DNA from 2 places in the Bacillus sp. PK3-037 genome. Region 1 is predicted to be linked to the other one. Evidence: a T-box and tRNA genes for the amino acid it is inferred to sense, from the RefSeq annotation. Region 1 holds a T-box; the other holds one or more tRNA genes.

Region 1 (15,689 bases):
TCCCCCCATTGCTCAAATGGTGAGGAGGTGGTACAGGAATATCAACCTGTTGTCCATCGCCTACGCCTTTCGGCCTCGGCTTAGGTCCCGACTAACCCTGAGCGGACGAGCCTTCCTCAGGAAACCTTAGGCATTCGGTGGAGGGGATTCTCACCCCTCTTTCGCTACTCATACCGGCATTCTCACTTCTAAGCGCTCCACCAGTCCTTCCGGTCTGGCTTCACAGCCCTTAGAACGCTCTCCTACCACTGTTCGAAGAACAGTCCGCAGCTTCGGTGATACGTTTAGCCCCGGTACATTTTCGGCGCAGAGTCACTCGACCAGTGAGCTATTACGCACTCTTTAAATGGTGGCTGCTTCTAAGCCAACATCCTGGTTGTCTAAGCAACTCCACATCCTTTTCCACTTAACGTATACTTTGGGACCTTAGCTGGCGGTCTGGGCTGTTTCCCTTTCGACTACGGATCTTATCACTCGCAGTCTGACTCCCAAGGATAAGTCATTGGCATTCGGAGTTTGACTGAATTCGGTAACCCGGTAGGGGCCCCTAGTCCAATCAGTGCTCTACCTCCAAGACTCTTACCTTGAGGCTAGCCCTAAAGCTATTTCGGAGAGAACCAGCTATCTCCAGGTTCGATTGGCATTTCACCCCTACCCACACCTCATCCCCGCACTTTTCAACGTGCGTGGGTTCGGGCCTCCATTCAGTGTTACCTGAACTTCACCCTGGACATGGGTAGATCACCTGGTTTCGGGTCTACGACCACGTACTCATGCGCCCTATTCAGACTCGCTTTCGCTGCGGCTCCGCATCTTCTGCTTAACCTTGCACGGGATCGTAACTCGCCGGTTCATTCTACAAAAGGCACGCCATCACCCGTTAACGGGCTCTGACTACTTGTAGGCACACGGTTTCAGGATCTCTTTCACTCCCCTTCCGGGGTGCTTTTCACCTTTCCCTCACGGTACTGGTTCACTATCGGTCACTAGGGAGTATTTAGCCTTGGGAGATGGTCCTCCCGGATTCCGACGGAATTTCACGTGTTCCGCCGTACTCAGGATCCACTCTGGAGAGAACGAAGTTTTGACTACAGGGCTGTTACCTCCTATGGCGGGCCTTTCCAGACCTCTTCATCTACCTCGTTCCTTTGTAACTCCGTATAGAGTGTCCTACAACCCCAAGAGGCAAGCCTCTTGGTTTGGGCTAATCCCGTTTCGCTCGCCGCTACTCAGGGAATCGCATTTGCTTTCTCTTCCTCCGGGTACTTAGATGTTTCAGTTCCCCGGGTCTGCCTTCTCATATCCTATGAATTCAGATATGGATACCACTCCATTACGAGTGGTGGGTTTCCCCATTCGGAAATCTCCGGATCAAAGCTTGCTTACAGCTCCCCGAAGCATATCGGTGTTCGTCCCGTCCTTCATCGGCTCCTAGTGCCAAGGCATCCACCGTGCGCCCTTTCTAACTTAACCGTTAAAAAGAATCACTATGTGATATCTTGTGTTACTAATTGAATGTGATGTCTACTGTTATCTAGTTTTCAAAGAACACGTTGGTGGAGCCTAGCGGGATCGAACCGCTGACCTCCTGCGTGCAAAGCAGGCGCTCTCCCAGCTGAGCTAAGGCCCCATTTGTATAAGATGGTGGGCCTGAGTGGACTCGAACCACCGACCTCACGCTTATCAGGCGTGCGCTCTAACCAGCTGAGCTACAGGCCCATCTTAACTTATTCAAGGAACAAAGTTCCTTCAAAACTAAACAAGACAGGGAACGTTCTGTTTATAAGACCCAAGGTCTTATATTCCGTAAATATCCTTAGAAAGGAGGTGATCCAGCCGCACCTTCCGATACGGCTACCTTGTTACGACTTCACCCCAATCATCTGTCCCACCTTCGGCGGCTGGCTCCATAAAGGTTACCTCACCGACTTCGGGTGTTACAAACTCTCGTGGTGTGACGGGCGGTGTGTACAAGGCCCGGGAACGTATTCACCGCGGCATGCTGATCCGCGATTACTAGCGATTCCAGCTTCACGCAGTCGAGTTGCAGACTGCGATCCGAACTGAGAACAGATTTGTGGGATTGGCTTAACCTCGCGGTTTCGCTGCCCTTTGTTCTGTCCATTGTAGCACGTGTGTAGCCCAGGTCATAAGGGGCATGATGATTTGACGTCATCCCCACCTTCCTCCGGTTTGTCACCGGCAGTCACCTTAGAGTGCCCAACTGAATGCTGGCAACTAAGATCAAGGGTTGCGCTCGTTGCGGGACTTAACCCAACATCTCACGACACGAGCTGACGACAACCATGCACCACCTGTCACTCTGCCCCCGAAGGGGACGTCCTATCTCTAGGATTGTCAGAGGATGTCAAGACCTGGTAAGGTTCTTCGCGTTGCTTCGAATTAAACCACATGCTCCACCGCTTGTGCGGGCCCCCGTCAATTCCTTTGAGTTTCAGTCTTGCGACCGTACTCCCCAGGCGGAGTGCTTAATGCGTTAGCTGCAGCACTAAGGGGCGGAAACCCCCTAACACTTAGCACTCATCGTTTACGGCGTGGACTACCAGGGTATCTAATCCTGTTCGCTCCCCACGCTTTCGCTCCTCAGCGTCAGTTACAGACCAGAGAGTCGCCTTCGCCACTGGTGTTCCTCCACATCTCTACGCATTTCACCGCTACACGTGGAATTCCACTCTCCTCTTCTGCACTCAAGTTCCCCAGTTTCCAATGACCTTCCCCGGTTGAGCCGGGGGCTTTCACATCAGACTTAAGGAACCGCCTGCGAGCCCTTTACGCCCAATAATTCCGGACAACGCTTGCCACCTACGTATTACCGCGGCTGCTGGCACGTAGTTAGCCGTGGCTTTCTGGTTAGGTACCGTCAAGGTACCGCCCTATTCGAACGGTACTTGTTCTTCCCTAACAACAGAGCTTTACGATCCGAAAACCTTCATCACTCACGCGGCGTTGCTCCGTCAGACTTTCGTCCATTGCGGAAGATTCCCTACTGCTGCCTCCCGTAGGAGTCTGGGCCGTGTCTCAGTCCCAGTGTGGCCGATCACCCTCTCAGGTCGGCTACGCATCGTTGCCTTGGTGAGCCGTTACCTCACCAACTAGCTAATGCGCCGCGGGTCCATCTGTAAGTGGTAGCCGAAGCCACCTTTTATGTTTGAACCATGCGGTTCAAACAAACATCCGGTATTAGCCCCGGTTTCCCGGAGTTATCCCAGTCTTACAGGCAGGTTACCCACGTGTTACTCACCCGTCCGCCGCTAACATCAGGGAGCAAGCTCCCATCTGTCCGCTCGACTTGCATGTATTAGGCACGCCGCCAGCGTTCGTCCTGAGCCAGGATCAAACTCTCCGATAAATGGATCGCAGATTAAGTCCACCACATCCTGTGGCAACATCTGCGTGATCTGCATCGTGCAGACCTCAGTTTGACTGACTACGCACATCGCTGTGCGATTTTATAATAAAACTTGAATTAACAGGTACGTTTTGTCTTGTTTAGTTTTCAAAGAACTTTGTTATCGCTCTTTAAGCGACTTTATTATCATAACATTATACGCCGTTTCCGTCAACAACTTTTTTCATAATTTCTTCAAAAAGCCTTATCCGTCATCAGCGACGTATATTAGAATAACACCCTTACGTCTTAAAGTCAACATATAATATGAATTAAATAATAAAATGCTTAATCACTACTAATGCTGCTATTCCCGGTATGCCCAAGATTCCGCTTATGGCTGTTGTGACAATATTAATCGGCACATGGATGCCGAGGCTGCCTCCGAACATGTTCACACACACCAACAGCAAAGCACCCGCTACACATTTAACAGCAGTTATACCAATCCACTTTAAAGGCTTTGCAGGCGAACCTGATAAAAATAGAAGAACAACTAGTCCTAAAATAATCCCTATAATAAAAATAGGCTCCATGAATCTTCTCATCCCCTTCACTTGTTCTAGTACAAGCTTATGAGAAGATTCAGGAGTTTAGACCACTTACTTCCACCGGCTGATTTTCAAATTCCGCCGCTTCGCTTCCCTCAAGTAAAAAAAATACTTTGCTTCAGCTACCTTCAGCTCGCATAAAACCTCAGCTGAGGGTTCAAGGCTTTTTTCAACCAGCTTCTTTTGCCTGTTCCACTCTTCCTTTTGCTTAAAAAGCTGCTCGATTAGTTTTTCATCAAACTCTCTTCTCAATGTTTTCTTGCGAAGAAAACCCATGGATCGCTTTTTCCTCCCTTACAATTCACGTCTTCCTTCAAGTGCTTTAGAAAGAGTGACCTCATCAGCATATTCCAAGTCACCGCCGACGGGCAGTCCGTGGGCAATACGGGAGAGCTTAATACCAGATGGCTTCAAGAGCCTTGATATATACATCGCTGTTGCTTCCCCTTCTATATTAGGGTTTGTTGCGAGAATCACTTCTGTCACTTGATCATCCTGTAATCGTTTTAACAATTCTGGTATTTTTATATCCTCTGGTCCGATGCCGTCCATTGGAGAAATGGCGCCGTGGAGAACATGATACTGGCCGTTGTATTCTTTCATTTTCTCCATAGCAATAACATCCTTAGGGTCTTGCACAACACAGATAATGGACTTATCTCTTCGTGAATCTTCACATATATAACAAGGGTCCTGATCTGTAATATGCCCGCAAACTGAGCAATATGTCAGATTGCGTTTCGCATTTACCAACGCTTTCGCAAAATCTAATACCACATCTTCTTTCATACCTAGAACAAAAAAAGCCAGACGGACCGCTGTTTTCGGTCCGATCCCTGGCAATTTCATAAAGCTGTCGATCAGCTTTGATATTGGTTCAGGATATTGCATTTTCTTTTATCCCCCTAGAACAAACCTGGCATGTTCATTCCTTTTGTAAATTGACCCATTGTTTCGTTTGTGATCTCGTCAACTTTTTTCAAGGCTTCATTCGTTGCAGCAAGCACTAAGTCCTGGAGCATTTCGATATCTTCCGGGTCAACTACATCTTCTTTAATGATGACATCCAGAATTTCTTTTTGGCCGTTTGCTTTAACTGTTACCATACCGCCGCCTGCAGTTCCTTCAACTACCTGTTCTGCAAGCTCTTCTTGAGCCTTGGCCATATCCTTTTGCATTTTTTGCATTTGTTTCATCATTTTTTGCATATTTCCCATTCCGCCACGCATATTATCCACTCTCTTTCATTTTGTTAGTCTTTTATTTCAATTAAATCCGCTCCGACAAGCTTTTTCGCTTCTGCAATAAGCGGGTCTTCTTCAGCCGGCTCATTTGATCCTTCATTTTCCTGCTGATGATCTACTAAAAATTCTTCTCTTATTTTACCCCATTGTGCTTCTGGAACGCCAATCAAATCCATTCTTTTTCCGAGCATGGATTCCAAAATCTGTTCAAGATTAGTCCGGACACCGTTGTTATCCTCGGCGACCATTTTACAATGTATTTCATATTTGAATTTCAGCACAAATGCCGAGGAAGCTGCAGCCACAGGTTCACTGTCATTCAGCAGCGCAGCATGTGATACTTTGTTTTGCTGCTTCAGATGAGCCAGAAGCTTGCCCCAGCTGCTTCTGAGCTGATCAAGGTCCGTCCTCGTTGCTTCCTTCAAAATTTCATGAATTCTGCCTACCGGCGCTTTGTAATTGGATTTCCCGCCTTTTGGCGCACGCGGCGCCTCTTTTTTCGGACTTTCCGCCGCTGCTTTAACGCCGGTTGTTTTGAGCCGTTCTACTTCCTGCTCAAGCTGCTGGATCTTTTTCATCAGCATATCAACTTCAGGCAGGTCTGTAGCAGCTGGTTGATGAGACGTTTGGCAAATCTTCACCACAGCCACTTCAAAGAAGATGCGGGGATGGTTCGTCCATTTCATTTCTTGGTGGCTCTTGTTCAGGATATCAATCATTTCATATATCGCCCGGGTCGGAATTTGTTCACTCAATTCACGGAACGTTTCATCGACTTTTACTTTTTCCAGTACACCCTCTAAGCCAGGAGCTGTTTTGAACAGCAGCATGTCCCTGAAATAGAAAATCATATCCTCTATCAGCTTCGCCGGGTCTTTCCCTTGCTGAAGCAGCTCATTCAATGTTTCCAAAGCTTCAGAAACATGTTTTTCATGCAGAGATTGCGCAAGCTTTCCTATATACAATTGAGAAACTGCTCCGGTAATCAGAAGCGTATCATCAACTTTTAGCTCGTCGCCGCTGAATGAGACTGCCTGATCAAGAAGGCTCAAAGCATCCCTCATACCGCCATCTGCAGCACTCGCGATAATGTCGAGCGCCCCTTCTTCAACCTGCAGCTCTTCAGCATCAACTATTTTGTTCATACGTCCGACAATCGCTTGGGATGTAATTCGCTTGAAGTCAAAACGCTGACATCTGGAGATAATGGTTAAAGGAATTTTGTGCGGTTCTGTCGTTGCTAAAATGAAAATACAATGCTCAGGCGGCTCTTCTAATGTTTTTAATAACGCATTGAAGGCGCCGATAGAAAGCATATGCACCTCATCTATGATATATACCTTATATGTGACGGCCGATGGGGCAAACTTCACTTTGTCGCGGATGTCACGAATTTCATCAACACCGTTGTTAGAAGCGGCGTCAATTTCTATGACATCGGATATGGACCCGTTTGTTATCCCTTTACAGGCTGCACATTCGTTACATGGCTCATCAACAGGAGCGTGTTCACAGTTGACAGCTTTGGCAAATATTTTGGCCGCACTGGTTTTTCCCGTACCCCTTGGCCCGGAAAACAGATAAGCATGAGAAAATTTCTTTTGCAAAAGGGCATTTTGAAGCGTTTTTGTAATGTGCTCTTGTCCGACCACATCTTCAAAGCGCTGAGGCCTGAATACTCGATATAAAGCTTGGTAACTCACGGGTGCGCCCTCCTCCGTTATTCATCATTCCCATTATACATGAACCGTGTATCGATTCCAAAAGCTCTTTTACATAACAAAAAACTCACCTAATATTAGGTGAGTTTGAAAATTTGATGATTGATTTACCGTGCACCTTCTGTCGATTCGCTACCCTAAGCGTTACTTAAGCAGTTAGCTCGGCCCAGGCAACCCTGCGGCACATGAGAGGTTTCACTTAATGCTGCTTCCTTCCGGACCTGACATGGTTCATGAATTCCCATTGCGCAGGACCCAAACGTCAACACCACTTACTTAAGGCAGACCTTAAAGTAAACGAACCTCGAGAAGGGATTCGGCCCCGCTAGAGCGGATTGCGGGTACAGGGCACCGCTACCTCCCCGCTTAGCACGGCAAAATAAATATCAAATTTTATGTCGCATCTATGACGATGCACACATAAGTATATCCTTTTCCCCTAAAAATTGCAACCTTACTACTCAGACAAGTTTTTCCTAGAAGCTTTCTTCTTTTTTCTCAGATCTCTGAAAAACGCACTGAGCATTCCCCCGCATTCTTCCTCCAGCACACCGCTCACCACTTCAGCCTGATGATTAAAGCGTTCTTCCTGAAGAAGGTTCATTAACGTGCCTGAACAGCCTCCTTTTGGATCAAATGCGCCAAATACCACTTTCTCCACGCGTGAAAGCACGACGGCTCCGGCGCACATCGGACAAGGCTCAAGGGTAACGTAAAGTGTTGCGCCTTCCAGTCTCCATGTTCCAAGTGACTTGCACGCTTCATCAATCACAAGCATTTCCGCATGAGCGATAGACCTCTGCTCTGTTTCTCTTAAATTGTGCGCGCGTGCCACAATTTCATCATTCACGACAAGCACGGCTCCGATCGGCACCTCGCCTTTCGCTTCAGCTTTTTTCGCTTCTTTTATTGCTTCTTTCATATAAAGTTCATCTTGATTCATTAGATTAGCTCTCTTTTCAAAGTTTTTTCCTTACCTAAAAAGGCTACATATTAACTATAACTTAAACAGAAAGGAGACTGTCAATGTCTAAAGCAGACACAGCTCTTCTCATTGTAGACATGATCAATAATTTTGAATTTGATATGGGAGAAAGCCTCGCCAACAAAACAGAAAAAATCGTTCCTCACATTTTATCATTAAAAAAGCACGCAAGACAAAATGACTGGCCGATTATATACATTAATGATCATTACGGGCTATGGCAAGCGGATATCCAAAATATCCAGCAAGAATGTGAAAACGAGAAAAGCAAGGCCATTATCGAAAAGATATCGCCCGAGGATGACGACTATTTTTTAATCAAGCCGAAACACTCCGCTTTTTATGAAACAGCCCTCCATACCCTCCTGACTGAATTACAGGTGAAACGCATTGTCTTAACAGGGATAGCGGGAAATATATGCGTGCTGTTTACCGCTAATGATGCTTACATGAGAGAATACAGCATTACAATACCCAAGGACTGCATTGCTTCTAACAGCGATAAGGATAATGAATTCGCTCTAACCATGATGGAAAATGTTCTTTTCGCAGAAATTACTACGGAAGAACAAATTACAGAAAAACAAACATGATTAGCGCTTTCCTTTCATACATTGTAGCGATATGAAAGGAGGCGTTTTTCATTCAAATTTATGTGGTGAAACAAGGCGACACTCTTTCTGCTATCGCTTCACAATACAGAACAACTGTAAATGAAATCACAGAAACGAATGAAATACCGAATCCCGACAGCCTTGTTGTCGGACAAACCATTGTCATTCCAATAGCTGGCCAGTTTTATGATGTTCAACAAGGTGATACCCTGACATCCATCGCACAGCAATTTAATACAACAGCAGCTGAGCTTGCCAGGGTGAACCGCATCCAGTTAAATACCGTACTGCAGATTGGTTTCCGTTTATACCTTCCTCCAGTTCCAAAAAGAGACATTGAATCAAGCGCTTATTTGGAGCCTCGCGGAAATCAAGTCAGCGAAAATCTCCAGCAGGCGGCCAGAGAAGCATCGCCCTACTTAACGTACCTTGGGGCATTCAGTTTCCAGGCACAGCGTGATGGAACCTTAGTCGCACCGCCTTTAACGAATTTAAGAAGCATTGCAGAGAATCAAGGCACGACACTGATGATGATTATAACGAACCTAGAAAACCAGGCATTCAGCGATGAGCTTGGCCGGATCCTTTTGAACGACGATACTGTGAAAAGAAGACTTTTGAATGAAATAGTTGAGAACGCCAGAAGATATGGCTTCCGTGCTATTCATTTTGACTTTGAATACTTACGGCCCCAGGACAGGGAGGCATATAATCAATTTCTCCGCGAGGCAAGGGATCTTTTTCATCAAGAAGGCTTAGAAATTTCTACGGCGCTTGCCCCTAAAACAAGCGCAACACAGCAGGGCAGATGGTACGAAGCCCATGATTACAGAGCACATGGCCAAATTGTCGACTTCGTTGTTCTCATGACTTATGAATGGGGCTACAGCGGCGGACCTCCTCAAGCTGTTTCTCCAATTGGTCCTGTTCGGGATGTCATCGAATATGCTTTGACAGAAATGCCTGCGAATAAAATTGTCATGGGGCAGAATTTATATGGGTATGATTGGACGCTGCCATTTACAGCTGGCGGAACTCCGGCAAGAGCAATAAGTCCTCAGCAAGCCATTGTCATAGCAGATCAAAACAATGCCGACATCCAGTATGACCAAACCGCCCAAGCCCCTTTCTTCCGCTATACTGATGCGGAAAACAAAAGGCACGAGGTGTGGTTTGAAGACGCCCGTTCGATTCAGGCCAAATTCAATCTGATTAAAGAGCTTCATTTAAGAGGGATCAGCTACTGGAAGCTGGGGCTTTCCTTTCCTCAAAACTGGCTGCTGCTTTCTGATCAATTTCAAGTCATCAAAAAGACGTTCCGTTAATTTGGAAACGTCTTTTTTTCATAGGGGAATCCAAGGGTTGTGATACAATATGAAGGTCAGCAATTGACGGACGTTTTTTAGAAATAAGGAGGATTCCAATGAATACAGCCCCTTTTATCGCAGTTGAAGGTCCTATCGGGGCAGGAAAAACAACGCTCGCGACGATGCTTTCACAAGAGCTTGGATTCCCTATGATCAGTGAGATTGTTGAGGATAACCCATACCTTGATAAGTTTTATGACAACATAGAGGAATGGAGCTTCCAGCTTGAGATGTTTTTTCTTTGTCACAGGTACAAACAGCTTGAGGATACCAGCCATCACTTTTTAAATGAAGGACAGCCTGTGATAGCTGATTACCACATTTATAAAAATGTGATTTTTGCGGAACGAACGCTGTCTGAACATCAGCTCAACAAATACAGAAAGATTTTTCATCTTCTTACCGATGATCTTCCAAAGCCAAATTTCATCATTTACATAAAGGCAAGTCTGCCCACATTGTTACACCGCATTGAAAAACGCGGGCGTCCCTTTGAGAAAAAAATTGAAACAAGCTATTTGGAGCAGCTGATCGCAGATTATGACATCGCCATCAAGCAGCTGCAGGAAGCAGACCCAGACCTTACGGTGTTAACAATAGATGGCGATTCAGAGGATTTCGTTTTGAATAAGAGCGATTTTGAACGTATTTCCGCCCATGTAAAGGAGCTTATAAAATGAAGGAACATCATATCCCTGAGAATTCAATCATTACAGTAGCAGGAACAGTAGGTGTCGGAAAATCTACTTTGACAAGAGCATTGGCTAAACGGCTTGGCTTTAAAACCTCTCTAGAGGAAGTCGATCATAACCCATACTTAGAAAAATTCTATCATGATTTTGAACGCTGGAGCTTCCATCTGCAAATCTACTTCTTAGCTGAACGATTCAAAGAACAGAAAAATATTTTTGAAGCCGGCGGAGGGTTTGTACAGGATCGTTCTATTTATGAGGATACTGGGATTTTTGCAAAAATGCACGCTGACAAAGGGACGATGTCCAAGATTGATTATAAAACCTATACAAGCCTGTTTGAAGCAATGGTCATGACACCGTATTTCCCGCATCCTGATGTGCTGATTTATTTAGAAGGTGATCTGGAAAACATATTAGCCCGGATTGAAGAACGCGGACGTGAAATGGAGCTTCAAACAGACCGGTCTTATTGGGAAGAAATGCACACGCGTTACGAAAACTGGATCAGCGGTTTTAACGCTTGTCCTGTCCTGAAAATCCGTATTGAGGATTATGACTTGAAGAATGATGAAAGTTCTATCGAAAACATTGTTGATCAAATCGCAACTGTCATTCATGAAACGAAAAAAAAGTGAATCTCATGACCTGAGATTCACTTTTTTATGATATTAAAAAATCCGTTGCAAACGATGCAACGGACAAAACAATCTCCAATATATGCTTGAGTTTCATTAGAATTAAAATCAATATGGCGGAGGAAGAGGGATTCGAACCCCCGCGGGCTTTGACACCCCTGTCGGTTTTCAAGACCGATCCCTTCAGCCGGACTTGGGTATTCCTCCGTATCGACAAGACTTACTATATCATGAATGTTTTATGATGGTCAAGCATTTTTAAAAACTTTTTTTGTTTTTATGAAAGTGTTTAATTCAAATAGCGAAAAGGCGCGCCTTATCAGGCACACCTTTTCCGCATTACGCTTTGATGACTTCTCTATTTCCCATATAAGGACGAAGCACTTTTGGTATAATGACGCTTCCGTCTTCCTGCTGATAATTTTCTAAAATAGCGGCAACTGTTCTTCCGACTGCCAAACCTGAGCCGTTCAATGTGTGTACATGCTCTGGTTTGCCTTTCGCTTCACGTCTAAAACGAATGTTCGCACGTCTGGCTTGGAACGCTTCGAAGTTGCTGCAAGAAGAAATTTCACGATATGTGTCTTGGCTCGGAATCCAAACTTCTATATCGTATTTTTTCGCAGCCGTAAATCCTAAATCACCCGTACACATGCTCATTACACGGTATGGAAGTTCCAACAGCTGGAGCACACGCTCAGCCTGGTTTGTTAGTTTTTCTAACTCATCATAAGAATCTTCCGGCTTTACAAACTTCACAAGCTCCACTTTATTAAACTGGTGCTGACGGATTAATCCGCGTGTATCGCGCCCTGCTGAACCAGCTTCTGAACGGAAGCAGGCACTGAATGCCGCATAATTCATCGGCAGGCTGTCGCCTGACAGAATTTCATCCCGATGCATATTTGTGATCGGCACTTCAGCAGTCGGAATCAAGAAGTAATCCTCTTCTCTGATCTTAAACGCATCCTCTTCAAACTTTGGAAGCTGTCCTGTTCCCGTCATGCTTGTGCGGTTTACCATATAAGGCGGGATGACCTCAGTATAGTTATACTCATCCACATGAAGGTCAAGCATAAAGTTATAAAGGGCACGCTCCAAACGAGCACCTAAGCCTTTATAAAATACGAAGCGGCTTCCTGTTACCTTCGCAGCACGTTCAAAATCAAGAATGCCAAGCTCATCAGCAATATCCCAATGCGGTTTTGGCTCGTATGCAAATGAAGGTGTTTCGCCCCATTTCCGGATTTCTACGTTATCATCTTCCGTTTCACCGACTGGCACTGATTCATGCGGAATATTCGGGATGGAAAGAAGAATGGTCTCAAGCGCAGATTCTACTGTTCTTAATTCTTCATCAAGTTTTTTAATTTCCTCGCCGACTTCACGCATTTCTTTAATGATGTGATCCGCGTCTTTTTTCTCGCGTTTCAAAACAGCTACCTGCTGGGATACTTCATTCCGTTTTCCCTTTAGCTCTTCTACTTTTCCGATAAGCTCTCTTCTTTTATCATCAAGCTCCTCGAACTTATCAAAATCCGTTAAGTCTTCGCCTTTGTGTACAAGCTTTGCTTTAATTTCTTGAAAATTTGCTCTCAGCATTTTCGTATCAAGCATGCGAAACACTCCTTTTTTCATTAAATTCATTGAATTATCGAAAATAAAAAGAGCCCTCATCCCCATGAAAGGGACGAGAGCTCTCGCGTTGCCACCCTGATTGAAAACAAGCCATAGACCTTGTTTTCCGCTTTCACACATAACGGTTATCCCGTAAATGCCTACTTCATTCAGCATTTCGCTCAAGGATGGATTCAGACAGCATCTTTCACCGATTCGCACCAACCATCGGCTCTCTTAGAAAGAGAGGCTTCCTACTAGTTCCTATCAACGCTTTTCGATCTTTATTTGTGTTTATAATGTACTATAAGTTTCCACAGCTTTCAACTGTTTTATACAAGGGCTTTCTGCTTGTATTCCTCGACCATTTGAACGAACAGCTTTGTCACTCGATGATCCTCTGTCAGCTCCGGATGGAACGAACAGCCCAAGAAATTACCCTGTTTAGCCGCAACAATGCGTCCATTATGCTCAGAAAGCACTTCAACATTTTCACCGGCTTCCAAGATATGCGGCGCACGGATGAATACACCAGTGAAAGGTTCGTCCAGCCCTTTTATTGTTAAATCAGCTTCAAAGCTGTCAACCTGCCGGCCAAACGAATTCCGTTCAACAACTACATTCAGCAAACCTAAATGAGCGTTATCTGAACCGGCAATTTCCTTTGCTAAAATAATTAAACCGGCACATGTCCCAAACATCGGTTTTCCCTGAGCAGCAAACTCACGCAATGGCTCCATGAATTGATACGTATCAATTAAACGGCGCATTGTCGTGCTTTCTCCGCCCGGCAAAATTAAACCATCAATTTCGTTTAGCTGCTCTGGGCGTTTAATAACAAGTCCAGCTGCACCGCATGCTTCAATTGCATGGATATGCTCTCTTACTGCTCCTTGAAGTCCTAGTACACCTATTGTTAACATGTCGCAGCTCTCCTATATTCTTACCAGCCGCGTTCTTGCATACGCTGTTCTGGAAGTAAATTTGAGATTTCGATCCCTTTCATTGCAGTTCCAAGCTCTTTTGAAAGCTCTGCAATCAATTTATAATCAGTGAAGTGAGTTGTCGCTTCCACAATTGCTTTTGCGAATTTTGCAGGATTGTCTGATTTGAAGATACCAGAACCAACAAACACACCGTCAGCTCCAAGCTGCATCATAAGTGCCGCATCAGCAGGAGTCGCTACGCCGCCAGCCGCAAAGTTAACGACAGGAAGTTTACCGTCTCTTTTAATTTGTTGAAGCAGCTCATAAGGCGCTCCCAAATTTTTCGCTTCAGTCATCAGCTCGTCATCGCTCATTGCAACTACTTTGCGCACTTGAGCGTTTACCTTGCGCATATGGCGAACAGCTTCGACGATATTACCAGTTCCAGGCTCCCCTTTTGTACGAAGCATAGAAGCGCCTTCAGCAATACGGCGTGTTGCTTCGCCGAGGTCACGGCAGCCGCACACGAAAGGAACTGTATATTCATTTTTATTCAAATGAAATTCTTCGTCAGCCGGAGTCAGAACTTCACTTTCATCAATATAGTCAACACCCATAGCTTCTAGCACACGCGCTTCAACAATATGTCCGATACGCGCTTTTGCCATTACAGGGATGGATACAGCATTCATTACTTCTTCCACGATTGTAGGGTCTGCCATACGGGCAACTCCTCCAGCCGCACGAATATCAGCTGGTACACGTTCTAGCGCCATTACAGCGACAGCTCCAGCCTCTTCAGCAATTTTCGCTTGTTCCGCATTGATGACGTCCATGATGACGCCGCCTTTTTGCATTTCTGCCATTCCGCGTTTTACACGTTCAGTACCTGTTTGAGCCATTTCTTGGTCCCCCTAATCAAGGTATAGTATATGATTTCTATTTCTTATTGTATCCTAGAAATCCAATAATTCATATGGATATAACTTATTTTATTCGGTTTTTAGGACTTTGAAAATCATTTTTTATTAAAAATTGGGTTTTTTCAGTATATTAAGCGAAAGAGCCCTAACATCAATCAGAGCTCTATCAATTCATTAAAACTAGCCAGTTACTGTATCAACAATGCTTCCCCAGATACCAGCGAAAAATCCGCCGATGCTGCGCATTGTTAAAACAAACCAGTTTGCTTTATCTACATTTTCTTTCGTCACAAGGTCTACACCTGCCAGGCTGCTGTTAAGGAATCCGTAGTCCTTTTCATCACCTGTATATTCCGCAGTCAGTTTCCCAACCTTCGTCCCTTTTTTCACAGGGGCAGTCAAAGTATCTTTGTTTAAAGTGACTTTTGCTTTGTAATTCTTTTCTTCACCATTTTTGACAGGAAGAGAAAATGCCTTGCTTGTGGCAATGCCTACTTCTTTCTCTTTACCTTTATCTACAGAAATGGTTTTATGGCCTTTTACCTGATCGCCTTCAGCATAAATTTCTTTCATAGAGAAATTGTTGAAAGCATAATCAAACATTTTTTTCGTTTCATCGAAACGGCCAGTGTGAATGTTGCCTTTTGCGTTTAACACCACAGTGATGACACGCATTCCGTTTCTTTCAGCAGTTCCTGTGAAACATGAACCCGCAGAATCAGTAGAACCTGTTTTCAGTCCATCTACAGTTGCACCTTTGTACTCGCTGACTAGACCCTTCAGCATAAAGTTCCAGTTCGGCATGTCCATTTCATCATCTGTGCCTTTTCTGAACTTCATTTTTGAGATGCTGGAAGTTTCTAAAATCTCAGGGTAGTCAGTAATCAGGTGATCTGCAAGAATAGCCATATCCTTAGCAGAAACTTCACTTTCTTCATCTACGCTTGTCCCTTCAGGCTGCTTCCCGTGAAGATCTTTGTTTTCAAGACCTGTTGCATTAAC
Region 2 (15,689 bases), 530 kb from region 1:
TGAGCAATAAACACCCTTACTTCCTACTTCACTAACTCTCATTATGTTCACATGATATGCAATTAAGTTGTTAATTTTTCAGGAGTAAAAATGTATTAAGTTTTCATTATAGCTACTATTCAATAATCCACCTCTAACGGTTTTTTATACAAAAAAAAGAACTAGTCATATTAAGCAACTAGTTCAATTTTTGTTAGGATTAGAATTTGATAACTCTATATTTATAATACTTTGATTTCCAGTCTAATTCTAAATGTGCATATAGGTGTGCACTAGAATGTGCAGAATATCTTGGATACCCTTTATAAACATCATAGATAACTGCAGTATGCTTCCATTTTTTAGACGATTTAGAGTACATCTGAATAACGTCACCTGTTTTCACATACTTTGAAACATCCTTAGGATTTGTTAAATTGTATACTTTATGTTTTTTGTACCGGCCCAATATGTATAAAAATCCGAAACAACAGTCCATGAAGTTGACTATGTTCGTGCGGCACTTTTAGGCACTGATTGATTGTACCAACCTTTTGTTGTTTTATGAAGACCACGATTAAAGCTGAATCCCGTAGTATTCATTGGCATTCCACAAGCTAAAACTACCTGTGAAGCATAGTTGGTGCAATCTCCTCCACCACTACTTTCGCCGTAATATCCATATTTACTCGTCTTCTTATTCCAATTGTTAACCATGTATTTTTTTGCAGCCAATCTACTGTAACTAGACCCCAATTGAGTTACAAAAAAGGAATTAGAATTAGTACTTGCCATATAGTCAATTGGAATCTGACCTGATTCTTCTTTAATTTCTTCAACTTTTGCTTCAGTTTGTTTGTCTTCTTTTATATTTTCTTGTTGTACTTGTTTAACCGTTTCAGTTTCAACTTGTTTAGGAAGATCAAAGTTTTCAACCTCTACTTCACCATTCTCATCCTCTTTTTCTTCTTGGAGTCGTACTTAGCCAATTCCTCTAAATAAGTTTCTGAATAGACTTCCATTAAAGAAAAGTTATAACCTGATTTTGTTATCTCATCGGCTTTTTCATTTATACCTTGAAAAAATTAATGTAATCCTGAGAATTAATGTTGTAATTCAAATGTTGCGCTTTTAAATACTTTTGGACTTCGGTTTCCCCTTGCTTGACTGTTAAGTTCTCATTTTCAGCTTCAGCTGCATGAGCATTATTAAGGAAAGTGAAACTCAAAGCTGATGTTACTATTAGACTAAGTTCTATTTTTTTCATATGTTTTCCTTATTTGAATTCATGGTACTATCATATAGCAATTACTTTTCGAGGAAACATCAATACATTTTTTGGAGGTTATTTATGAAAAAGGAGTATAAAAGACCTGTTTTATTTACAATTTCTGCTTTGGCGATTATTTTCCTAGTGTTTTTCTCATTAAAAGTCTATAACCATTACAATCTCGAATATCCTAACTGGGAAGGTAAAAGTAAGGATCACAACTGGGAAGTAGTCTTTAAAAAGAATGAAGATGCTCCAAAAGAGTTTAGCGGGGAGATTCTTTGGATTGGTGATAAAGATAAAACTGATAAAACTTATATAGAATCAATAACAATAATGAAAGATAATAAAACACTTCTTGATTCTTCAGATTTTAACAGTGATATCCCTATGAAAGATTATTCAGGTGGTACCTCTAGCGATGGATCAGCTAAAGAAAAATCATTTTCATTTTTAGAACGCTTAGAAGAATCTGATCTAAAAGGATCTAAGATAACAGTTCAAGTGAAATGGAAACAAGATAACCAATCATTCAGTACTGAAAAGTTCGTTCTTTCAAAGAAAACTTTATTTAATCATTAATTCTTTGAGTTATTCTAACCAGTTCTTTATCTGAACTGGTTTCTTTTTATGAAATTCTTCAGTTTAATCATTGCTCAAACAAATACAAAACTCAGCAGTATACTATTTAATTAAAAGAATGATACTAAGGAGAACAAAGAATGGAAAAGTTAATATTGGATTCTGTTAAAAACCTTGTTGGAGACAATACTTTGCTTGGTCTAACGATAACACTTATTTTTATATTCACTATTTGGCTAAGCCGACAAATCAAATCTGTTTATGAAAAAGATAAGGAACTTCGAAAGACAGAGAGAGAAAATTCACTAAAGATTATTTCAGAGATATTAAAACAGTATCATACTATTGGAAGAGAAAGTTTGACCGATGATGAATTTTTAAAATATGTACAAACTCAACTACCATTGCTTGATTTAAAAACCTATTTGATAATAAGAGACATCTTAGAAAAAAACCTCGATGAATCTAGTGAGTATAAATCAGAAAAGATAAAAAATGAAATTTTAAAGGCTATTAAGTTAATAAAGTTCCATGATAACATTATATATAGTGAGAGCATTATGGAAACTATAACTCGCTCACTATCTAATTTAAAAGATGTATTTATTCCTCCAATTATTTCAGTACTAGTTGTATTATACTTAGTTCTAGCATTTTCCCTAGGTTATTCCCAACATCCATTCTGGAACATAACAAAATTAACAACTGGTTTATTTGGTCTATTCTTTTTAGTTGCATGTCTGGATGACATGATTGAGAGAAAATGGGTTCTAGTAAATAAACGCTCTATTTTGAACTTGATATTTTTAATTTTCATACCTTTTATTCTGATTCTCGTAACGTCATTAGAACACCCTAAACTTTTAGTTGTTTTTTTTATCTACGGCATTATTGGGGTGATTTTCTTTCTCATAATCAGCATTCTCAAACAAAGACGGTTGAATCGGCAAAGTTAGAGCCTCCTTATGGAATAAAGAGACAAGCCAGCAACAATATTTATTGTCTCTTTATTTTCCATCAGCTCTCAATAAAGTGAAATCTGTATTTCCCCTCACAAAATCCTATATAGTCACCGAATTCTTTTTGATTAAGAGTATTTATTTGTAATTTCTAATTGGGAGTAAAAATGCTGCAGCAAACCTTGAATATTATTTGCGCACGTCATAAAGCTTTATTATTGTATTACTTTGCTTCTTTAATATAAAATTCCGAGAGGAGAAATCAAATGAATCCTTTGTTGTTAGATGTTCCTTTACAATTAGAAACAGAAAGACTAATCCTCCGAGCACCACACCAAACAGGAGACGGGAAAATTGTAAACCAAGCAATTAGGGATTCCTTTAATGAATTAAAAGCTTGGTTGCCTTTTGCTCAAGAACTTCCTACTGTTAAAGAAACAGAGATAAATTTAAGAAATGCTCATATAAATTTTTTAAAGAGAGAAAGTTTTCGTTTTCTTATTTTTGATAAAGATAGCAATGACTTTATTGGAATAACTAGCCTTCAGCGAATTGACTGGAACATTCCTAAATGTGAAATTGGGTACTGGGTAAATACTAAATATAGCGGGAATGGATATATGACAGAAGCAGTAAAAAAATTAGCTAACTTTGGGTTACATAATATCAAATTTAGAAGAATTGAAATCAGATGTGAATCAACAAATCTTAAAAGTCGTGCTATTCCAGAAAAATTGGGGTTTGTATTCGAAGGCACTTTAAGAAATGATGATTTATCCGCAGATGGTAGCAAGCTGACTGACACTTGTTTTTATTCCATAATAAAGTAACATTGTACGCTTAAAATAACGGATGCGGTATAAAAACAAAAAAGGGCATAACATATTTTGTATGCTAATATACAATGCCCTTTTTTTCTTATTTAACTATATACTTTTGCGGACAAATCAGACCACTTACTTTAAGTAGGTGGTCTGATTTAGTCACAAAATACGTTCTGTTCAAAAGACACAAAAAATACCAAGGTACTCTAAACCCTTGGTATCATTGATGCGGCCGAGAGGACTTGAACCTCCACGGGTTATTCACCCACTAGGCCCTCAACATAGTAAATCCATATCATTAGTTATGAAAGCTTGTTTTCATTACACACTTACTAACTTCACTTTACATCATTTCTATAAGTTTGTATGGATTATGGTTAATAATTGGTTAGCAAAAACCCCCGTCTAACAAAAAAAGGGTATTGAGGAAAATTCAACGCCTTTAAAATATTAAGCATCTATATAATCTTTTGTGTCACACAAAAGTCAATATTATAAGACTAAAAATATAGAAAAACTTACCATAATTATTTGGTATGTTTTTTCTTAAGATAGCCCCCTTAACAATAATTTATCATCAAAAAAGATGACCTTGTATCTCCGTATTCAACAATGTTTTTGTTGTTAATTTAAAACAGTAAAGTTATTAATAACTCCATTGGATTTTTTCCAGCGTTTTGCAAATTCTTTACTCTGTATAGTGTAAGAGAAGATTGTTCGTTCTTTTATTTCTCTTCCAGTCGATTCATCAGTGTATGACTTAGCTTTTGAATCAATCCCTAAGAAATAAACCTCTTTTCCATCAGATGAGTATTGAGGAAATGATTGACTAAGTAATTTGAACTCCCCATTCTCTTTAAATAAAGGTTTGTATTTATTTGTTCCCAAATCTAACTCATATACAGTTCTGGACTCATTATCTGATTCTGAGCCAGACGTAAATAAAACCTTGTTACCTTTTGGTGCAATCGCAACATCTTGTATAGGTTTAGTAAGGCTTCCAATTTGCTTTGTTTGTTTTGAACCAATAATTGAAAAAAACGTTTTAGGAGGTTTTGGCGGGTCTCCTGTTAAATTTGCTTTTTCAACATTTTTCATATCATCGGTTAAAGAATAATGTAAAACAATTTGATTATTTTCACGTGAATTATATTGGAAAAAGGCTACATTTTGATCTTCATTTGATTTATCTGGAAATATAATTGCGGTTTTTTTAGTGATCAAATTAAGTGAGGCCAAATGGAAGTTGCGATGGTTTGGTAGATTTACTCTCATATATATTGTTGTTTCATCAGAAGAGAGTTGCAGTTCGTCAGCGTAATCAAAACTTTTGGTTACAATTTCTTTTCTGCCCGTTTTTAATTCGAAACGTACAATATTTAATTTATTTTGTTTATCTCTTTTTGTGTAATATAATGTGCTTCTGTCTTTATTTAAAGTCATTGAAGGATATTCTGTCATTTTTTCTTGATGGAGGATATCATCATTGAAGTAGTAGGAGGTAATCAGGTGTGCATTAGTAAATGAAACCAAAAGATCAGGCTCTGAAATTTTTGACGTTATATGTTTTGTATGACTGTTATATACATTTGAAAATAAGATTAAAATACTAACTAAACCTACAACAAATAAGATGACCCACATTTTTTTGTTTTGCACGTTTACATCCACCTTTAAAAGATGCCTGCTATATGCACTTTATTATTTCGTTTACACTGATTTTCATGTTCTGTTATTAATTCTGGGCAGAAAATGGGCACTTCTATATAAGTATAAACACTTTATCCCTATCTCGAATTAAAATACTGACTTTCATCAAAAAATGGCCGCAGAGCAAAATATTAAACCAATCAGGAAACTTATTCGTTATTGGCTCTTCAATCTAAACCTGAAATTTTGGTCTCAAAAATAATAAAAAATATTTACTTATGTCACTCCAATGCTTTATAGTAATCAATCTTTTCTTCAATTTTCTTCGAGTTACGTCTTAATTCTTCAATTTCTTCAAGGACTTTTTTTGGTGCAGTTCTAACAATTCTAGTCGCTTACTTACTGTAGACTCACCTTGATTTCTTAGATCGGAAAACCGTTTCATATCCGCAACCGACATCCCCGTTATTCGTAAACGGATTAAAAAATTAATCCAAGAAATATCAGACTCCGTGTACTTACGATAACCGTTTGCATCACGGCTCACTTCATTAAGTAACCCAATTTTTTCATAGTACCGTAAAGTGTGAGCAGAAAGTTTAGTCATTTTCGCAATTTGTTGAATAGTAAATAATTTTTCCATATAAATCATTATAGCACAAAAAAAGTATTGCTTTAGAGCACGCTCTAAGGTGTAGCATTTAATTCGGAAGGTAGAATAATTCTTAGGGAGGAAAAGAAATGAACAACGAACGCTATCAGCAAGGTTGGCAAAAACTTATGGAAATTGGTGGAGAAGGAGGGCAACGTGTAATTGACTCACTTAAAAATATTGCACCTGATTTAGGAAAATATGTAGTGGAATTTGCTTTTGGGGATATATATTCGAGAGAAGGACTTGACCTAAAGCAACGTCAATTAGTTACTATTGCATCACTAACTACGCAGGGTGGCTGTGAACCACAACGGATGTTCATATCAACGCAGCACTTAATGTCGGACTTTCGCCAGATGAAATAGTAGAAGCTATTATGCACTGTACGCCTTATACTGGCTTTCCACGAGTGCTCAATGCTATCTTTGTAGCAAAACGCATTTTTGAAGAACAGAACTTTCAAACTACATCCACTCTTTAAATATAAAACTTCCTATTTATTGATCTATCTACTATTAGCGTTTATATCAATACTTTTGCGATTTGACGCCAACATTACGGCAATCTTTTTTAAACAGAAAAGAGGAGTAAACACATGGTTTCCTCCTCTAACTTAGTTTCTTTACCTTTGGCTTCTTCATAGTCAGGCGTTTTCTTTGATAAGCCAAGACGATCATTTTCATCGTTTCCGGGCATGTCGCTCATTACTTTATACTCGCCTCCAAGTTTTTCATAGTATTTAAAAGTAGTTAATTTACGAGAAGAATCATCAGGCATATAAAATGCGAACTGGATATATTTTCACCCATCGTAAACCCGAACTATAGAATTAGCCCTCGAAACATTTATTCTAGTATCATCGCCTTTATATTGATTGATTACATCAACTCAAACTAAGGAAAATAAAAAGGTTTTTCAAAATACATATTACTTATTTTTAGAATATTTGGTGTAACAAATAATTTGATCTTTTCCACCTTTTATCCATTTCCCTTGACCTCCACATTATCAACTAACCAATCATTTTTTCTTTCTTCATAGTCGTTTGAACAATCAACACTTAATTCGTAGTAACTGAATTCGCAGTTGTGGCGATTTCAACAACGTTTAAAAACAATTCATGGGATTCATCTAATGGTTTTGAATAACTCTCTAGTGAAAGTAATTCACTTTGCACGCTGACTGTGTGCTTTTGATCTGAACGTGAAGGGAATACATAATCAAACCCTTTTTCGTTTGTATACTTCTTAACTGTTTCATATTGCTTATCTATGTCCGAGTAATTAAAAAATGCTTCAAAAAATGCTTTATTTTCCGAAGCACTGCTTGTTGATTCTATATGGTTCAATTCTTTAATTTTTTCTGTCAGAACTTCATTTTTATCCTTCAACTTTTCAATCTTATACGTTTGCTGTCCATTCGTAAAAAATACGGTCACCAAGATCAATAATAAACAAGCTGAAGCCCATGTAATATGTGTTTTCATATTTTCACTCCTAGTACATGAACTTATTTAAAAATATAATGAACCTATTTCAAATTAAGATTAACTGAGAACTTTATCTTTTTTCTTTCATAATGAAAAAAAGAACCTTTTTAGGCTCTTTTATTAGATATCATCCATTCTTTTTCTCACTTTCTTACTAAGCTTAAAGCCGAATCTATTTATATACTCTTCGTTTTTCACCATTATTTGATATGCCTCTATGATTGGCAAGGTACGAATCAAGATATAGATACCTACAGTTATCAAAACTACACAAACTGGATAGTAGGCAGTTAAACCTGAGGCTATATGTTTTCTTTCAAGAAGAAAAGGAATTACGCCTGCTACAATAGAACAAACTCCAACGACAATGATAGCAGCATACCTTCTTTTAATATCTTTATATCTCGCTGTCAGCTCTTTATGATGATTTTGATCAAAAATCAGAGTCTCTTTCTTGAGTACCTTATATTTATCTTCTTCCGTAATCATTCCTGTCACAATAGCTCCAATGCCGAGTACTGCTATAATAATGATAAGGAGTGTATAAATAGCTGGTTCTTGTTTAAAAACCAAATAAGGGACAGTGGAAAAAATAAGCATGCTCAGTCCGAAAGATACATACTTGAAAACTTTGCGTTGATGCAATAAAAAGCCGTCTGCCATTTCTCTGCTTACATAATATCCTTCTTTGTTATCGGGACGAGGTTCAGCAGAGTCTTTTAACAAATAATCAATTGATACTTCGAAAATGTTTCCAATCATTAGAAGCTTTTCTGTTTCAGGAAACCCTTGCCCATTTTCCCACTTACTAATCGCCTGCCTTGTCGTGTTTACTTTCTCTGCTAAAGCTTCCTGTGACAGACCTTTTTCTTTTCGCAGCTTAAAAAGTTTTTCACCAAATGTCATAGTTAAGAACTCCTTTACTTTGATGACTACATTGTATGAAAACAGCGCTCTCCGTTCTATCTTCCAGCAAATGCACTTTGTCAACTTACGGTTGCAACGATGTTAAACCGTGTGTTTTATAGCTATTATGATCATGCCTTTGATAAGTAAATGTTTTCAAAATTAAACATCTAATTCCTTTTCCTTCTTAAGTATAGATAAACAATAAATTCTTTTCCACTTTTTATTCACCCTTAAAACTTGTGATGTACATTTTTTTATTTCAACTCCTAATTATTTAATTCGTCCAAAAGATACAAGGTGATCTCTCCAATAACCTGATTTCGGATGAGAATATTCGATTCCACTGTCATTTGAATTAAACATTCTGCCATTGCCTACATAGATGCCGACGTGAGTAATGGCTTTTCCTTCATATGTGCCGCAAAAGACACTAAGTCACCCGCAGTCGCTTCTTTTTCACTTATTTTCTTGGTTGCCCCATGTTGTTCTTGTGCTGTTCTAGGAAGAGTGATTCCAGCTTTCGCAAAAGACCACTGAACAAGGCCAGAACAATCAAATCCAGTTTTCGGGTTTGAACCTCCCCAGGCATACGGTTGCCCTTTATATTTCAAAGCTTCTTTCATGACTGTTTCATAGAAATCCATAGAGCCATTCACAGGCTTCACATTTTTATCAGAGCCTTTCACATACCTCATGACATGGTCAACATAACTTGGGTCACCGTAGCTTTTCCAGCCCATTTTAAAAGCTTGCAATCGGCTGAAATCAAGTGCCAATTTCTTTGTGTATTTCCCGCCATTCTTTTTGACATAGTCTATAAAGCCAGAACCAAAGTTGTATGCTTGTAAGGTTAAACGAACATCACCGCCAGCCTGTTTAAAAACCTTCTTAAAATGTTTAATGCCGACTTCAATCGAACGTTCTGGGTCAGTTATGGAGTTAGGAGGTAAGCCGATACTTTCGGAACTTTGCATGATATCTAAAGAACGCCCACCACTTTCCTGCATGGTGAGGCCATAATAATATTCACTTGGTCAAAAACACCTTCCTGACGGGCGTACTTCTCAAATACAGCCCTAAATCGTTCGACTTCCGGTGCAATACAAACCGTTTCATATTCGCCATCCCCACCGACTATAAAATCGTCCCCGACTCGAGTTAATAAATAAAATTGGTATCTGGCTTTCTCTAGGTCTCTTTGCGTTAGCAGCACGTTTTCGGGAACATCAAAAAAAATTGATTTTTTCTTGATTCTCTTTCTAATTTCACTTATGATAATTACATCAAAATTATTTGATTAATCAACCAGAGGAGGACTTCAAAATGCTACAAATACCTCTAGAGAATAAACAGTTACAAGAGACCTTTGAACATTACGAAAAAAAGTTTAAAGCATTATCTGATAAAAAAAGGCTTCATTTGTTACACATTCTTTGTGAACGTGGCTCTACCTGTGTATGTGATTTAATCGATGAAATCCAGATGCCACAATCTAAATTATCTTATCATTTGAAAATCTTATTAGATGCAGGTTTAATTACAAAAGAAACAAAGGGTACATGGAGTTATTACTCCTTGAACGAAAAAGAAATAAATCATTTGTTATCAGCAGAATTATGCTGTTTATTCCGCCCTTCTCGCTAGGAGGGGAATTATTTTCAATTTATTTATCAAAAAAAATTGATTTACAGGAGGGAACATATTATGAAAAAAACATTACCAGTAGCCATTATTGGGGGAGGACCAGTAGGAATTGCCGCAGCAGCTCATCTTGTTAAAAGAAATGAATCATTTATTCTGTTTGAATCAGGAAAAGAAATCGGGACCAACTTTATAAATTATGGACATGTACGGCTGTTTTCACCCTGGGAATATAATATAGACCAAGCAGCAAAAGAATTGTTACAAAAATACAATATTCCTCTTCCTCCAAAAGATGAACTTCCACTAGGAGAAGAGATTGTTTCCAAATACTTAAAACCACTAACGGAACTGCCTGAATTGAAACCTTATATCCATGTGAACAGCCCTGTTCTTCATGTTGGAAAAAAAGGATTTGATAAAGTCAAAACAAAAGGCAGAGATCAAGCACCCTTTGTCATTCGAGTGAAAGTAAACAACTCTGAAGAGAAAATATATGAGGCAAAAGCAGTTATAGACGCTACAGGTACTTGGCAAAATCCAAATCCACTAAACGCTGAAGGACTCATAACTGATGCTGAAAAAAAGATTTCTAATCAGATTTATTATGGGATTCCAGATATACTAAATCGGGATCGAAATCGATATATAAATAAGACTGTTGCAGTTGTTGGGAGTGGTCATTCAGCTGTAAATACTTTGTTAGATTTAACACAGTTAAAAGAACAAACTGAAAATACAGAGATCATCTGGATTCTAAGAAAACAGGATATTACAGAAGTTTTCGGGGGAGAAGGAAATGATCAGTTGCCTGCTAGAGGGCAATTAGGGACAAGATTACGGGGCCTCTTAGAAAATGGACTTATTAAAGCGTACCCTTCAACGTTCATTGAAAATATCGCACCCACATCTGACGGTAAATTAAATATTTTTGGATTCCAGCAACAGGAACAAAAAATATTTAAGGATGTAGACGAAATTATTGCGAATACAGGTGCAAGACCAGATTTTCAGTTTTTAAAAGAAATTCGTCATACTTTTGATTCTGCTTTAGAGTGCGTGCCAGATTTGGCTAATTTAATTGATCCTAATATCCACAGCTGCGGAACTGTTCGACCACATGGGGAAAAAGAATTAAGACAACCTGAAAAAAACTTCTATATTATTGGCTCAAAAAGTTACGGAAGAGCACCGACATTCTTATTAGCTACTGGTTACGAGCAGGCTCGCTCTGTTGTGGCATATATCACTGGTGATATGGAATCTGCTGGACGTGTAGAATTAAAGCTACCTGAAACAGGAGTTTGTAAACTAACACCAAAACCTTCTGTTGCTAAAACATCCTGCTGTTGTGATTAATTTTAAAAAACAGGTCTCTCTTTAGAGACCTGTTTACTTTGTAAGTATTTTCTCCATTGCCATTACATCTACATAATGACCGTCGATTTTCCCTTGTTCATTAAATATACCAACTTCACGATACCCCATTGAAGCATATAAACCCTGCCCTAATTGATTAAAAGGAAATGTAAATAACACGATCTTATGTATCTTGGATTTAATTGCTTCTTTCTCAATATTCGACAAAAGTTCTTTACCTATACCTTTTCCTCGATGATTACGATCAATATATATAGATAAATCAGCAACACCTTGGTATGCGCAACGGTGAGAATATGGATTTAGAGAAACCCACCCTACTATACAATGGTCTATTTCAGCAACAAGGACCTTATATTTTTCTTCACGATTAGAAAACCAATTTGTCATATAATCAATATCTTTTTCTTCTACTTCTAATGTAGCAATCCGATCAGCTATGCCTTGGTTATAAATATCTAATATTCTATTTACATCCGAGTCTTTTGCAGTTCTTATAAGAAGCATCCCTAATCCCCTTTCTTTTTTTACATTTTAATCAATTTTTTTGATTAATCAAGTATATAAACACTACCTGCCACTTTAAAGGAAAATATCATAACAACAAGAAATGTTTCTTGAACACCTATCCTAATAATTTAAAAAGATGACTTACTTTAGGTAAGTTGGCAGTTTGTGGGCAGCAGACAATCTAAAAACAAGCACAAAAAAATACCAAGGACGTTAAAACCCTTGGTATCATTGATGCGGCCGAGAGGACTTGAACCTCCACGGGTTATTCACCCACTAGGCCCTCAACCTAGCGCGTCTGCCATTCCGCCACGACCGCGTGATCATTAAATTGTTTGTGCTGGTTTAGCAGGCTCTTAACCTAGTAAAACCAATTTGCGTGCACTTTGTAAATAAAGTGCGGGTGAAGGGACTCGAACCCCCACGTCGTAAGACACTAGATCCTAAGTCTAGCGCGTCTGCCAATTCCGCCACACCCGCAAAAAGACAAATGGTGAGCCATGAAGGACTCGAACCTTCGACCCTCTGATTAAAAGTCAGATGCTCTACCAACTGAGCTAATGGCTCTTACTATTTAATTTCAAAAAATAAAAATGGCTGGGCTAGCTGGATTCGAACCAACGCATGACGGAGTCAAAGTCCGTTGCCTTACCGCTTGGCTATAGCCCAACGAAAATGGAATGACCCGTACGGGATTCGAACCCGTGTTACCGCCGTGAAAGGGCGGTGTCTTAACCGCTTGACCAACGGGCCGATGGTTGAGAACTTATATCGAATTCTTATGGCGGAGAAGGAGGGATTTGAACCCTCGCGCCGCTTACGCGACCTACACCCTTAGCAGGGGCGCCTCTTCAGCCACTTGAGTACTTCTCCAAATATGGCTCCACAGGCAGGATTCGAACCTGCGACCGATCGGTTAACAGCCGATAGCTCTACCACTGAGCTACTGTGGAATAACGAGACAAGATTCATTATATCAAGCTTGTCATTAAGAGTCAAGAGGTAAATGTTTTTTCTTATCTCTCGTGACGACTTTTATAATGTAACATAGGCTTGCCAGTTTCGTCAACCTTTTTTACGAAAAAATTCTTTTTATTTTCCCGCGGCATTTTCCGCATCTGTATCTGTCAGGATTCATGGCGCGTCTCTTTATATACTGTTGGCCGCAAGCCGTACATATATACCTATATGTTTTGTTGCTTTCTGTTTTTTTCTTTAGAGGCGCACAGAAGCGGGGCGCATTGACTTGCTGGAGAAGCGCTCTGAAATCTTTGTCCCTGTGCTTGTATCCTTTTCCTTCAAGGTGAAGATGATAATGGCAGAGCTCGTGCTTAATAATGCCAATCAGTTCCTCCCTCCCATGTTCAATCAAATATTTTCTGTTCAATTCGATGTTATGAGAGGTTAACAGGTATCTTCCGCCGGTCGTTTTGAGTCTGTCGTTGAAAACAGCCTGATGGCGAAACGGCTTTTTGAAATATGTGTTAGAAATATCCTCTGTAAGCTTTTGCAGCTCTTTGTTATCCATGGTGCACCTCACTAAAAAAACATTGAACGGGACAATTCACCGTTTGCATACAATAGGGTAATCACCGCCCCTCTTATGATAAAAGCTGAGGAGGAATGAGCCTATGCCAAATTGGCTGAAAAAGCAGATGCAAAAAGCGTTCCTTGAAAAAGATAATTACCAAATTAAACTGCTGAATCAATGCTGGTATTTCTATAGGAAAAAACACTGCTCGTAAGCAGTGCTTTTATTTTACCATAGACAGTGACACTCTGCCTTTTTGTACATCGACACCGTCAACCCAAACCGTCACGATGTCACCGACGGATACAACATCAAGCGGATGCTTGACGAATTGATTGCTGAGTTTTGAAATGTGCACAAGCCCGTCCTGTTTGACTCCGATATCAACAAACGCTCCGAAGTCCACTACATTGCGCACGGTGCCCTGCAGCTCCATTCCTTCTTTCAGATCCTCCAGCTGAAGGACGTCTGTTTTCAGCAGAGGCTTAGGCACCTCATCACGCGGATCACGTTCAGGTCTTGTCAGCTGTTCACAAATGTCTTTCAGCGTAATGTCACCGATTCCCAGTTCCTTTGCTGTTTCAGAAAGCTCAAGTTTGTTGATTTTATCCTTCAATTCCGCCGTGCCGATCTGCTCTGTTGAAAGACCGAACTTTTTCAAAAGCGTTTTTGTTTCTTTATAGCTTTCCGGGTGGATTCCTGTTCTGTCCAGAGGCTCTGTCCCTTCCTGCACTCTTAAAAAGCCGATACATTGTTCATAGGTTTTCGCGCCGAGCCTTGGAATATCCTTCAGTTCTTTTCGATTCGAAAACTTTCCGAGCTCTTCCCGCTTTTTGACGATATTGCCCGCTACGGATTTCGATAATCCCGCTACATACTGAAGCAGCGCGGCGGAAGCTGTGTTGACATTTACTCCTACCTGGTTTACGACTGTCTCGACGACAAAGCGCAGGGATTCATTTAAGCGTTTTTGGCTGACGTCATGCTGATACTGCCCTACTCCTACAGACTTCGGGTCAATTTTGACGAGTTCCGCAAGCGGATCTTGAAGTCTCCGTGCGATGGATACTGCACTGCGTTCCTCGACCTGAAGCTCAGGAAATTCTTCTCTGGCAAGCTCAGAAGCCGAATAGACGCTTGCCCCCGCTTCATTGACAATCACATAATAAATATCACGCGGCGTGTCCTTCAGCACATCGACAATGAATTGCTCTGTCTCCCTGGAGGCCGTGCCGTTTCCAATCGCCACCATTTCCACTTGATATTCTTCAAGAATCGCTTTCACTTTCTCATGAGCTTCTTTCGTTTTTTTGACAGGTGCATGCGGGTAAATCACATCAATTTTTAAGACTTTCCCGGTTTCATCTGACACTGCCAGCTTACAGCCTGTTCGGAAAGCCGGATCTACACCAAGAACCGTCTTGCCTTTCATCGGCGGCTGAAGGAGAAGCTTTCTGAGGTTCTCAGAGAAAATATGAATCGCCTGTTCATCCGCTTTTTCCGACAGTTCTTTTCTGATTTCACGTTCAATGGCAGGCTGAATCAGTCTTTTGTAGCTGTCTTCAATCGTTTCCTGCAAAACTTCTTTTACAGACGTTGAACGATTTTTGATGATTTGCTTTTCTAAGTAAGCCTTAATGTGATCTGCAGGCGGTTCGATAGATACCTTTAAAATGTCTTCTTTTTCGCCGCGGTTCATCGCCAGCACCCTGTGCGGAACGACTTTTGCGATTGGCTCTTGATACTCGTAGTACATTTCGTACACGTTTTTTTCATCTGTGTCTGCTGATTTTCCGGCAGCTGATTTGATCGTTCCTTTTTTAAAGGTTTCCTGGCGAATCCATTTTCTGAAATTCGGTTCGTCTGAGATTTGTTCCGCAATAATGTGCTTGGCGCCTTCAATGGCTTCTTCTTTGGTGAACACTTCTTTTTCTTCGCTGATATATTGGTCTGCTGTTTCTGCAAGGCGGTCATCTTGCGGAAGGGTCATGATATAGTCGGCAAGCGGCTCAAGGCCTTTGCTTTTGGCGACTGTCGCTTTCGTTTTGCGCTTTTGTTTATACGGGCGGTAGAGGTCTTCTACTTCCTGAAGTTTTACGGATTGCTCAATTTTACGTTTTAGATCATCTGTCAGTTTATCCTGCTCGGCGATTAGCCTGATCACTTCTTCTTTGCGCTGATTCAGGTTTTGTATGTATTGCCATCGTTCAGAAATGGTCTGAATCTGAACCTCGTCCATTGAACCCGTCTGTTCTTTTCGATATCTGGCGATGAACGGAACTGTGTTGCCGTCCTCAAGCAGACGGATGA

The links. The T-box of region 1 lies ahead of serS (serine--tRNA ligase). A T-box ahead of a tRNA ligase gene usually reads a tRNA of that ligase, here a tRNA-Ser.
Positions count from the first base shown of each region.
Region 2: it encodes a tRNA-Ser, which carries the amino acid that the T-box ahead of serS (serine--tRNA ligase) is inferred to sense. The anticodon was not compared.

Region 1 covers NZ_CP096408.1:4,095,762-4,111,450, forward strand. Annotated here, with positions in the region: rRNA gene M1D69_RS21110 (23S ribosomal RNA) at 1-1,473, opposite strand, end outside; tRNA gene M1D69_RS21115 (tRNA-Ala) at 1,555-1,630, opposite strand; tRNA gene M1D69_RS21120 (tRNA-Ile) at 1,643-1,719, opposite strand; rRNA gene M1D69_RS21125 (16S ribosomal RNA) at 1,821-3,370, opposite strand; gene bofA (sigma-K factor-processing regulator BofA) at 3,682-3,945, opposite strand; gene M1D69_RS21135 (YaaL family protein) at 4,012-4,236, opposite strand; gene recR (recombination protein RecR) at 4,255-4,851, opposite strand; gene M1D69_RS21145 (YbaB/EbfC family nucleoid-associated protein) at 4,866-5,189, opposite strand; gene dnaX (DNA polymerase III subunit gamma/tau) at 5,213-6,907, opposite strand; RNA gene ffs (signal recognition particle sRNA large type) at 7,036-7,300, opposite strand; gene tadA (tRNA adenosine(34) deaminase TadA) at 7,383-7,868, opposite strand; gene M1D69_RS21165 (cysteine hydrolase family protein) at 7,952-8,503, shown strand; gene M1D69_RS21170 (glycosyl hydrolase family 18 protein) at 8,566-9,849, shown strand; gene dgk (deoxyguanosine kinase) at 9,948-10,571, shown strand; gene dck (deoxyadenosine/deoxycytidine kinase) at 10,568-11,221, shown strand; tRNA gene M1D69_RS21185 (tRNA-Ser) at 11,336-11,428, opposite strand; gene serS (serine--tRNA ligase) at 11,561-12,838, opposite strand; T-box leader at 12,905-13,118, opposite strand; gene pdxT (pyridoxal 5'-phosphate synthase glutaminase subunit PdxT) at 13,171-13,761, opposite strand; gene pdxS (pyridoxal 5'-phosphate synthase lyase subunit PdxS) at 13,782-14,666, opposite strand; gene dacA (D-alanyl-D-alanine carboxypeptidase) at 14,868-15,689, opposite strand, start outside.
Region 2 covers NZ_CP096408.1:3,568,982-3,584,670, forward strand. Annotated here, with positions in the region: gene M1D69_RS18375 (amidase domain-containing protein) at 200-478, opposite strand; gene M1D69_RS18380 (amidase domain-containing protein) at 487-774, opposite strand; gene M1D69_RS18385 (hypothetical protein) at 1,049-1,246, opposite strand; gene M1D69_RS18390 (DUF4944 domain-containing protein) at 1,331-1,831, shown strand; gene M1D69_RS18395 (hypothetical protein) at 1,972-2,787, shown strand; gene M1D69_RS18400 (GNAT family N-acetyltransferase) at 3,057-3,620, shown strand; gene M1D69_RS18405 (hypothetical protein) at 4,239-5,273, opposite strand; gene M1D69_RS18410 (MerR family transcriptional regulator) at 5,602-5,916, opposite strand; partial or broken gene M1D69_RS18415 (carboxymuconolactone decarboxylase family protein) at 6,006-6,400, shown strand; partial or broken gene M1D69_RS18420 (cystatin-like fold lipoprotein) at 6,490-6,804, opposite strand; partial or broken gene M1D69_RS18425 (hypothetical protein) at 6,900-7,405, opposite strand; gene M1D69_RS18430 (helix-turn-helix domain-containing protein) at 7,529-8,314, opposite strand; partial or broken gene M1D69_RS18435 (bifunctional lytic transglycosylase/C40 family peptidase) at 8,588-9,473, opposite strand; partial or broken gene M1D69_RS18440 (hypothetical protein) at 9,468-9,542, opposite strand; gene M1D69_RS18445 (ArsR/SmtB family transcription factor) at 9,641-9,961, shown strand; gene M1D69_RS18450 (NAD(P)-binding domain-containing protein) at 10,022-11,317, shown strand; gene M1D69_RS18455 (arsinothricin resistance N-acetyltransferase ArsN1 family A) at 11,351-11,845, opposite strand; tRNA gene M1D69_RS18460 (tRNA-Leu) at 12,084-12,167, opposite strand; tRNA gene M1D69_RS18465 (tRNA-Leu) at 12,247-12,328, opposite strand; tRNA gene M1D69_RS18470 (tRNA-Lys) at 12,340-12,415, opposite strand; tRNA gene M1D69_RS18475 (tRNA-Gln) at 12,443-12,517, opposite strand; tRNA gene M1D69_RS18480 (tRNA-Glu) at 12,530-12,601, opposite strand; tRNA gene M1D69_RS18485 (tRNA-Ser) at 12,631-12,721, opposite strand; tRNA gene M1D69_RS18490 (tRNA-Asn) at 12,727-12,801, opposite strand; gene M1D69_RS18495 (SprT family protein) at 12,924-13,376, opposite strand; gene cmpA (cortex morphogenetic protein CmpA) at 13,480-13,593, shown strand; gene M1D69_RS18505 (Tex family protein) at 13,603-15,689, opposite strand, start outside.